Regions from separate parts of the Serratia sp. GW822-FHT06D09 genome, predicted to be linked through region 4. Evidence: riboswitches for the same ligand, from Rfam matches in the RefSeq annotation. Region 4 holds a riboswitch; each other region holds the start of a gene.
The links. Region 4 has a riboswitch for thiamine pyrophosphate ahead of thiB (thiamine ABC transporter substrate binding subunit). Riboswitches for the same ligand answer to the same signal wherever they lie in the genome.
Positions count from the first base shown of each region.

Region 1: it holds a riboswitch for thiamine pyrophosphate, as region 4 does, so the genes downstream of both, AC1RKG_RS08870 (TenA family protein) here and thiB (thiamine ABC transporter substrate binding subunit) in region 4, are expected to answer to the same signal.
Region 2: it holds a riboswitch for thiamine pyrophosphate, as region 4 does, so the genes downstream of both, thiM (hydroxyethylthiazole kinase) here and thiB (thiamine ABC transporter substrate binding subunit) in region 4, are expected to answer to the same signal.
Region 3: it holds a riboswitch for thiamine pyrophosphate, as region 4 does, so the genes downstream of both, thiC (phosphomethylpyrimidine synthase ThiC) here and thiB (thiamine ABC transporter substrate binding subunit) in region 4, are expected to answer to the same signal.

Region 1 covers NZ_JBXALO010000003.1:252,912-255,108, forward strand. The annotation lists gene AC1RKG_RS08865 (ABC transporter ATP-binding protein) at 1-437, opposite strand, end outside; gene AC1RKG_RS08870 (TenA family protein) at 434-1,114, opposite strand; TPP riboswitch at 1,180-1,282, opposite strand; gene AC1RKG_RS08875 (LLM class flavin-dependent oxidoreductase) at 1,440-2,197, shown strand, end outside.
Region 2 covers NZ_JBXALO010000011.1:104,240-106,436, forward strand. The annotation lists gene thiD (bifunctional hydroxymethylpyrimidine kinase/phosphomethylpyrimidine kinase) at 1-555, opposite strand, end outside; gene thiM (hydroxyethylthiazole kinase) at 552-1,346, opposite strand; TPP riboswitch at 1,383-1,484, opposite strand; gene AC1RKG_RS21635 (GNAT family N-acetyltransferase) at 1,553-1,978, shown strand; gene AC1RKG_RS21640 (MFS transporter) at 2,025-2,197, opposite strand, start outside.
Region 3 covers NZ_JBXALO010000019.1:7,682-9,878, forward strand. The annotation lists gene nudC (NAD(+) diphosphatase) at 1-53, opposite strand, end outside; gene AC1RKG_RS24255 (Rsd/AlgQ family anti-sigma factor) at 153-656, shown strand; TPP riboswitch at 695-819, shown strand; gene thiC (phosphomethylpyrimidine synthase ThiC) at 934-2,197, shown strand, end outside.
Region 4 covers NZ_JBXALO010000006.1:192,850-195,046, reverse strand. The annotation lists gene sgrR (HTH-type transcriptional regulator SgrR) at 1-1,041, shown strand, start outside; TPP riboswitch at 1,079-1,204, shown strand; gene thiB (thiamine ABC transporter substrate binding subunit) at 1,263-2,197, shown strand, end outside.

The DNA of each region.
Region 1 (2,197 bases), on a different contig from region 4:
GCACGTTGACGCATGCCACCGGACAGCGCGGCAGGCAAGCTGCGGCCATAGCCGGTCAAGCCCACGCGTTCCCGCAGATGTTCCGCCCAGGCGCGGTCGACCTTTTCGCCGCGCAGCCGCGCACCGAGGCTAATATTCTCGTCAATTGTCAGCCAGGGATAGAGCAGATCCTTTTGCCCCATATAAGCGATACGTCCGGCGATCGGTAGGCCATCGCTGCCGATAACCGTACCGGAGGTGGGTTTCGCCAGCCCGGCGATGATCTTCAGCAGGCTGGTTTTCCCCGCGCCGCTGGCACCGAGCAGGGCAACGAAGCTGCCGCCGGCGATATCGAAATTCAGACCATCGAAAATCACCTGCTGACCAAAGCGCAGGGTCAGATCCCGTACCTGAATACCGGGCCGGGCATTGCCGTGCTGCGTGTCGCCGAGGCTCATTGGGCATTCAACCCCATCTGCCAGAAGGCGGATTCCAGGCGGGTGGCGGTGGTGAAAATCGCCGACAGTTCGTTTAGACGGCTTGGGGCACCCCGCTGGAGGCCAACGTTTTCCAGCAGGTCGAGGGAGGCTTGTACGCCGCTCAGATAGGCGGGATCACCATAGTTGCGGATCCACGAGGCATAGGGATTGCCTTCCATCACGGTGTTGGGATCGTTGAGCAGGCGCAGGCCGATTTCGGCATAGCCGGCGACGCAGGGCATTAACGCTGCCAGCAGATCCAGAGCATCTCCGGCGTGGCCGATATCGAGCACATAGCGGGTGTAATTGAGGGTTTCCGGCGCTTCGGGTTCGGCGGCTATCTGCGGTTCGCTCAATCCCCAGTCGGCACAATAGGCCAGGTGCAGGGGCAGTTCGGCGACAATCGCATTGAGCGAAGCGGTAGCGGCACGCATTTCCGGCAGGGTGCGCAGTTTGCTGACCAGCAGGGCATAGGCGCGGGCAAAGTGGATCAGGAACAGATAATCCTGCGTCAGGTAGCGGCGAAAAGCGGGTTCCGGCAGCGTACCGGCGGCCAGTTGCTGAATAAAGGGGTGTGCCACATAGTCCTGCCAGTGACCGCCGGCCTGTTGGCGCAGCTTTCCGTAAAGACCGTTATCGAATAAGGGAGTAAACATGGGACCTCCAAAAGTGAGTGGAGATCCGGGCGCGCTGAGGTGAGGTATGAACAGGCAACCGCCGTGAGGGGATTGCCGACCGTCCCTTCGCTGGCATGACCCAGATCAGGTTCAAAGGGTTCGGCTTGCGCCATCTCAGCCCGTAACAGGACACCCCTCGGAGGAGCCTGTTATACGATATTTACTTTTTGATTACAATGCTCAGGCAGTGTGGCGTCGTGGCGTAAAAGGATCCGTTTAGTGCGATCGGCCACGATATTTCTGGCCGGAAGGGGGCGATTTTTGTCACTGTAATCCGGTCATTAATGAATCTAAGGATCACCCCATGAAGAAAATCGGCTTCCTTTCTTTCGGCCACTGGACGCCTTCGTCGCAGTCGGGCACCCGTTCGGCGGCAGATGCGCTGCTGCAATCCATTGATCTTGCCGTGGCGGCAGAAGAGCTGGGGGCGGATGGGGCTTATTTTCGCGTACACCACTTTGCCCGCCAGCTTGCCTCGCCATTCCCGCTGCTGGCAGCCATCGGCGCCAAAACCCAGCGTATTGAGATCGGCACCGGCGTGATCGACATGCGCTATGAAAATCCGCTTTATATGGTCGAAGATGCCTGCGCCGCCGACCTGATTTCCGGCGGGCGGCTGCAACTGGGCATCAGCCGCGGTTCTCCCGAACAGGTGATTGATGGCTGGCGTTATTTTGGTTATACGCCTGCCGAAGGCGAGACCGAAGCCGATATGGCGCGCCGCCATACCGACGTCCTGTTGGAAGCGCTGCGTGGCGAAGGCTTTGCTGAACCTAACCCGCAACCGATGTTCCCGAACCCGCCGGGCTTGCTGCGGGTAGAACCTTTCTCCGCCGGGCTGCGCGATCGCATCTGGTGGGGCGCCAGCTCAAACGCCACGGCGATCTGGGCGGCGAAGCTGGGCATGAATCTGCAAAGCTCAACGCTGAAAAACGACGAAACCGGCGAGCCCTTCCACGTGCAGCAGGCCAAGCAGATCCGCGCTTATCGCGATGCCTGGAAGGCCGCAGGTCATGCACGCCAGCCGCGGGTGTCGGTCAGCCGCAGCATCTTTGCGCTGAT
Region 2 (2,197 bases), on a different contig from region 4:
ACTTTCGCTTTCGCTAAGGTGACCCCCTTTCATCAACACCGCCTGACACCCCATCGCCAGGAGCGCCCGGCCCTGCTCACGCATCTGGCGCTCATTTTCCGCCGGGGCGCACGCCAGCAGCGCCGCCGCCTCCGGCAGGTTCGGCGTGATGATCGACACCAGCGGCAACAGTTCACGACGGATCGAATCCACCGCCTCCGGCGCCAGCAGCGGATCGCCGCTTTTTGCCAGCATCACGGTATCCAGTACCACAAAAGACGGCTGATAATGGCGCAAACGCTCCGCCACCGCCTGCACAATATCGGCGTTGGCCAACATGCCAATCTTGGTGCTGTCGATGCGCAGGTCGCTGAAGACGGAATCCAGCTGAGCGGCGACAAAGGCCGGATCTATGTTGTAGACCGACTGCACACCACGGGTGTTTTGCGCCACCAGCGCGGTAATCACCGAGGCACCATAGGCCCCCAACGCAGAAAAAGCTTTTAGATCGGCCTGAATGCCGGCGCCGCCGCTCGGATCGGTCCCGGCAATTGTCAGTGCGTTAATGCGTTTCATTGCAGTTCCTCCGGGCGCAGTTGATACAGTGCGTCGAGGAACGCCGGGGTGAAACTGCCCGGCCCGGCGGCACGGCGCGTGGCCCGTTCACCGCAAAGCGACATCACCCGGCAGGCGGTCGCCACGTTATCGAGCCGATCGCCCGGTAAACTGCAAAATGCCGCCACCACCGCAGAAAGTGCACAACCGGTACCGACCACCCGCGTCATCAGCACATCACCGCCGGTGACCGCCCAGTCACGCTGGCCATCGGTGATGTAATCAACAACGCCGGTTACTGCCACTACCGCACCGCTGCTGCGCGCCAATTCGCGCGCCGCCGGCAATGCCGCCAGCGAGTCGTCTGCACTGTCTACGCCACGTCCGTTAGCCTGCAAACCGCTCAGCGCCATGATTTCAGAAGCGTTGCCGCGGATCGCCGCCGGCTTCTCACCCAACAAACGATGGGCAAACGCAGTGCGATAGACCAACCCGCCGACCGCTACCGGATCCAGCGTCCAGGGTGTTTGTGCCACGTTGGCAGCTTCCACCGCAGCCAGCATGGATTCAGCGCGTGATGCATTGAGGGTGCCAACGTTGATCAGCACCGCATCCGCCAGTCGGCTGAACTGCGCTGCTTCGGTCGGTTCTACCACCATCGCCGGCGAAGCGCCGAGCGCCAACAGGACGTTAGCCGTCAGTTCCTGCACCACTTCGTTGGTCAGGCAATGGATCAGGGGCGATTGGCGTTTAAATTGAGTCAAACAGGCCGCGGCGCGGGCGCCGGGGAAAACATCAGGTCGAGCGAGCATATTCCTCCCAACCGGCGTTCAAGAAGGCGGGTACCGGTTGGGGCACCGAGACTTCCCTACGCTGGCATAATCCAGATCAGGTAATACGGGTAAAATCTCAGCCACCGCGCATCGCGCAGGGCACCCCGAGTCAAGACGGCCATTATTGGGGTTGCCGCCGGTGAGGTCAATCGCGCTATAGTGTCAAAAAATAAAAAGGAGGCGCCATGCAGATAAGAAAATACCAAGAGGCCGATCGCCCCTTCCTGCGCACCCTGTATCTGGCTTCGCGTAAAGCGGCGTTTCCGTGGCGCGATACCGAAGATTACCGGCTGGAGGATTTCGATCGCTCAACGCTGGGCGAAGATATTTGGGTGGCGGAAGATCAGGGGAAGCGGCTGGGATTTGTGTCGATTTATCGCCAGGACAACTTTATTCACAACCTGTATGTCGATCCGCATCTGCCGCCGCTCGGCGTCGGCAGCGCTCTGTTACAAGCGGCGGAACAGACCTTTACCGCCACCGGTTCGCTGAAATGCCTGGTGAAGAATAAGAAGGCGCTAGCGTTCTACCACAAGCACGGTTGGCGAATCATCGCTACTGGCAATGACGGCGGGGAAGAATATTACCTGCTGCACTCCCCGGCAAAATAAAATAAGGGCACAGCGCAAACCGTGCCCGTTCATTAAAGCCCCCGGCTCAGGCGACAGAAGCCGCCGGGGTCAGTTTTGCGCGTGCGCGGATATTTCTGACCAACAGCCCCGACACTATGATCCCGGCACAGGCAAACATGCCCATCAGCCCGAAAACGATCTTGTAACCGGTCAGTCCTGGGAAGGCATCGAGAATATGACCGTACAGGCTAAAACAGA
Region 3 (2,197 bases), on a different contig from region 4:
TCATGGCTGACAATCCACCAGCCATTTTCATTACCCGTTAATGCAAGTTCCATATCGTTGTTGCACAACCTCAGCTTCACTGGCACTCTACAAATCGGCCTTGTAACATTTTAATAACTTACTGTTACGTTTTATTACTTACGGAGTCAAACATGCTCAACCGTTTGGAAAGCCTGACTCAGCGCGTTGGTGGTAGTAATGAATTAGTTGATCAATGGCTTCAGGCTCGCAAGCAATTGCTGGTCGCCTATTGCACCCTCGTGGGTATCAAACCGAATAAAGAAAAGCATACGCCGCTGAATGAAAAAGCGCTGGAGAACTTTTGCCATAATCTGGTGGATTACCTCTCCGCCGGTCATTTTCATATCTATGACAGAATTATCAAGCAAGTGGAAGGCGCATCCAGTCCGAAAATGACGCTGTCGGTAAACATCTACCCCAAACTGTGGGCAAATACCGAACAGATTATGGCATTTCACGATCGCTATACCGAAGTGGATATCGATCAGGATGTGTGCCTGGAACTCCATCAGGCATTGTCGGATATCGGTGAAACCCTGGCGGCACGTTTTACCCTGGAAGATAAGCTGATCCAACTGGCGACCGAAGCCTGGCAGCAAACGATGCCGGATAAAGCGCTGGATCAGGCACGTTAGAATTTTGTAGTTTTTTTTATTCACCCTCCTATACTGGGGGCATCTTGTCGGAGTGCCTAGCGCCTGATTTGTTCATCAAATTGGCCAGGCTGAGACCGTTAATTCGGGATCCGCGGAACCTGATCGGGTTAATACCCGCGAAGGGAACAAGAGTAATCTATCGCCACAGGCAGGTGATCCCAACAGGGATAATCCCGCCCTGTCGGCCAGCATCATTACTCCCTCCGAGCTCCAGACAAGCAACATTCCCAACCCAACACACTGGTAGGAACTTGCTATGTCTAACGTTAAAAAACCCCGTGCCCGTAAAGAGCAACGCGAAGAAGCCCAGCAGTTTATCGATACCCTTCAGGGCGTGTCCTTTCCCAATTCACGCCGGATTTATCTGCAGGGCTCACGCAACGATCTGCGGGTGCCGATGCGTGAAATCCAGCTTAGCCCGACGCTGCTTGGCGGCGACAAAGACAACCCACAGTACCAGCCCAACGAAGCCATTCCGGTATACGACACTGCCGGTCCTTATGGCGATCCGCAATCTGAACTTAATGTGCATACCGGCCTGGTAAAACTGCGTGCAGGCTGGATAGCTGAACGCGGTGATACCGAACTGCTCAATGGCGTCAGTTCCGGCTTTACCCAGCAGCGCCTGGCGGATGAAGGTCTGGATCACCTGCGTTTTGAACATCTGCCGCGGCCGCGCAAGGCGCAACCCGGCAAATGCGTCACCCAGTTGCACTACGCCCGCGCTGGCGTAATCACCCCTGAGATGGAGTTTATCGCCATCCGCGAAAACATGGGCCGCGAGCGTATCCGTGGCGATGTCCTGCGCCAGCAGCATCCAGGCCAAAGTTGGGGCGCCAATCTGCCGGAGAACATCACGCCGGAATTCGTTCGCCAGGAAGTGGCCGCTGGACGCGCCATCATCCCCGCTAATATCAACCATCCCGAATCCGAGCCGATGATCATCGGTCGCAATTTTCTGGTGAAAGTTAACGCCAACATCGGCAACTCGGCGGTGACCTCATCCATCGAAGAGGAGGTCGAAAAACTGGTCTGGTCCACCCGCTGGGGCGCGGATACGGTGATGGACCTGTCCACCGGCCGCTATATCCACGAAACCCGCGAATGGATCCTGCGTAACAGCCCGGTACCGATCGGAACGGTGCCTATCTATCAGGCGCTGGAAAAAGTGAACGGCGTGGCGGAAAACCTGACCTGGGAAATGTTCCGCGATACGTTACTTGAGCAGGCAGAGCAAGGCGTTGACTACTTCACCATCCACGCCGGCGTACTGTTGCGCTATGTACCGATGACCGCCAAGCGCCTGACCGGCATCGTCTCGCGCGGCGGTTCGATCATGGCTAAATGGTGTCTGTCACACCATCAGGAAAACTTCCTGTACCAGCACTTCCGCGAAATCTGCGAAATTTGCGCCGCCTATGACGTCTCACTGTCCCTGGGCGATGGCCTGCGCCCCGGCTCAATTCAGGACGCCAATGATGAAGCGCAGTTCGCCGAACTGCGCACGCTGGGCGAACTGA
Region 4 (2,197 bases):
TTGATGCCACAACCGCTGTTCTCCCATATCGAACGCGTGACGTCGCCGACGCCCTACGTGATTGACGTGCATCTGCATAGCCCCGATTACTGGTTGCCGTGGCTGCTGGGCAGCGTGCACGCCATGATATTGCCGCGCGAGTGGCAGAGCCTGCCGGAGTTCTCGCGCCATCCGGTCGGTACCGGCCCCTATAGCGTGGTGCGCAATCACCGCAGCCAGATGAAAATTCACGCCTTTGATGATTACTTTGGCTATCGCGCACTGATCGACGAGGTCAATATCTGGGTGCTGCCAGAGGTGACCGAAGAACTGGTACACTCCGGCGTACAGCTCCAGGCGGACGATACCGGGAAAAACGAGCTGGAAAGTCGACTGGAAGAAGGCTGCTATTTTCTGCTATTCGATCAGCGCTCTCCGCTGGCGGCCGATCCGGTCATCCGCAGCTGGTTATGCGAACTGATCAACCCTATTTCGCTCCTGAGCAACGCCGGCCCTGTTTATCAACGCTATTGGTCACCGGCCTACGGCATTCTGCCGCGCTGGCACCACAATCGCGCGCTGGCATTGCAGCCCAAACCGGCCGGATTGACCGAACTGACCCTGACCTACTACAGCGAACACTCGGAGTTCCACGCCATTCAGCAGGCCATCGAGCCGCTGCTGGCGCAGCACGGCATTAAGCTGAATATTCAGATTGTCGATTACGCTACCTGGCATAAAGGCGACGCGAGCACCGATTTGTGGCTCGGCAGCGCCAACTTTTACCTGCCGCTGGAGTTCTCACTGTTCGCCACCCTGTATGAACTGCCGCTGATGCAGCACTGCATGAGTGAGGACTTGTCCGAAGATGCGGCGCTGTGGCGCGCCAATGCCCTGCCGCTGGCGGACTTTTGCCAACGTCTGGTCAGCGGCCATCAATTGCATCCTCTGTTCCACCACTGGCTGCAACTGCATGGCCAGCGCAGCATGCGCGGCGTGCGAATGAACACTCTGGGTTGGTTCGATTTCAAATCCGCCTGGTTTGCGCCGCCGGAAGCATAAGCACCTTTCACCGGCGCCCGTTAGTCTTTACAATGGCGCCGTCTCAACGGGGTGCGAAACGACAGCAGCGTAATGAAAACGCAAGCGGCCGGTTTTGCTGAGAACAAACCCGTCGAACCTGATCCGGTCAATACCGGCGGAGGGATTTGAGCCCAGCGATCCGGCATCAGCCGCTTGCCCCCTCAGATACCCTTGCCCCCCTAAATTTTCAGGAGTGCAAAGTGGTCAAAAAAAGCCTGCCCTTGTTACTGTTGTTTTGCGCAGCACCGGTGTTCGCCAAGCCCACGCTGACGGTCTACACCTACGATTCCTTCGCCGCTGACTGGGGCCCTGGCCCGGCGGTCAAAAAAGCCTTTGAGGCCCAATGTGATTGCGAGCTGAAATTTGTCGCGCTGGAAGACGGTGTCTCACTGCTTAACCGCCTGCGCATGGAAGGCAAAAACAGCGCCGCCGACGTGGTGCTGGGGCTGGACAACAACCTGCTACAGGCGGCGCAGCAAACTGGGCTATTCGCGCCAAGCGACGTCGACAGCAGCAAATTGAACGTACCGGGCGGCTGGCAAGACAAAACCTTCGTCCCCTATGACTACGGCTACTTTGCCTTCGTTTACAACAAAGAAAAGCTGAAAAACCCGCCCAAAAGCCTGCATGAGCTGGTCGACAGCAGCCAGAACTGGAAAGTGATCTATGAGGATCCGCGTACCAGTACCCCAGGTTTGGGTCTGCTGCTGTGGATGCAGAAAGTGTATGGCGATCAGGCACCGGCAGCCTGGCAGAAGCTGGCGAAGAAAACCGTCACCGTGACCAAGGGCTGGAGCGAAGCCTATGGCCTGTTCCTGAAAGGCGAAGGCGATTTGGTGCTTAGCTACACCACCTCCCCAGCCTACCATCTGATTGAAGAAAAAAAAGACAGCTACGCCGCTGCCAACTTCAGTGAAGGCCATTATCTGCAGGTGGAAGTGGCGGGCAAACTCAAGGCCAGCAAGCAACCTGAGTTGGCGGAACGCTTTATGCAATTTATGGTATCCCCGGCGTTCCAAAACGCCATTCCTACCGGCAACTGGATGTACCCGGTGATCAAGACCTCACTGCCGGCCGGATTTGACCAAATGACCGTCCCGCAGACCGCACTGCAGTACAGCGCAGAAGATGTAGC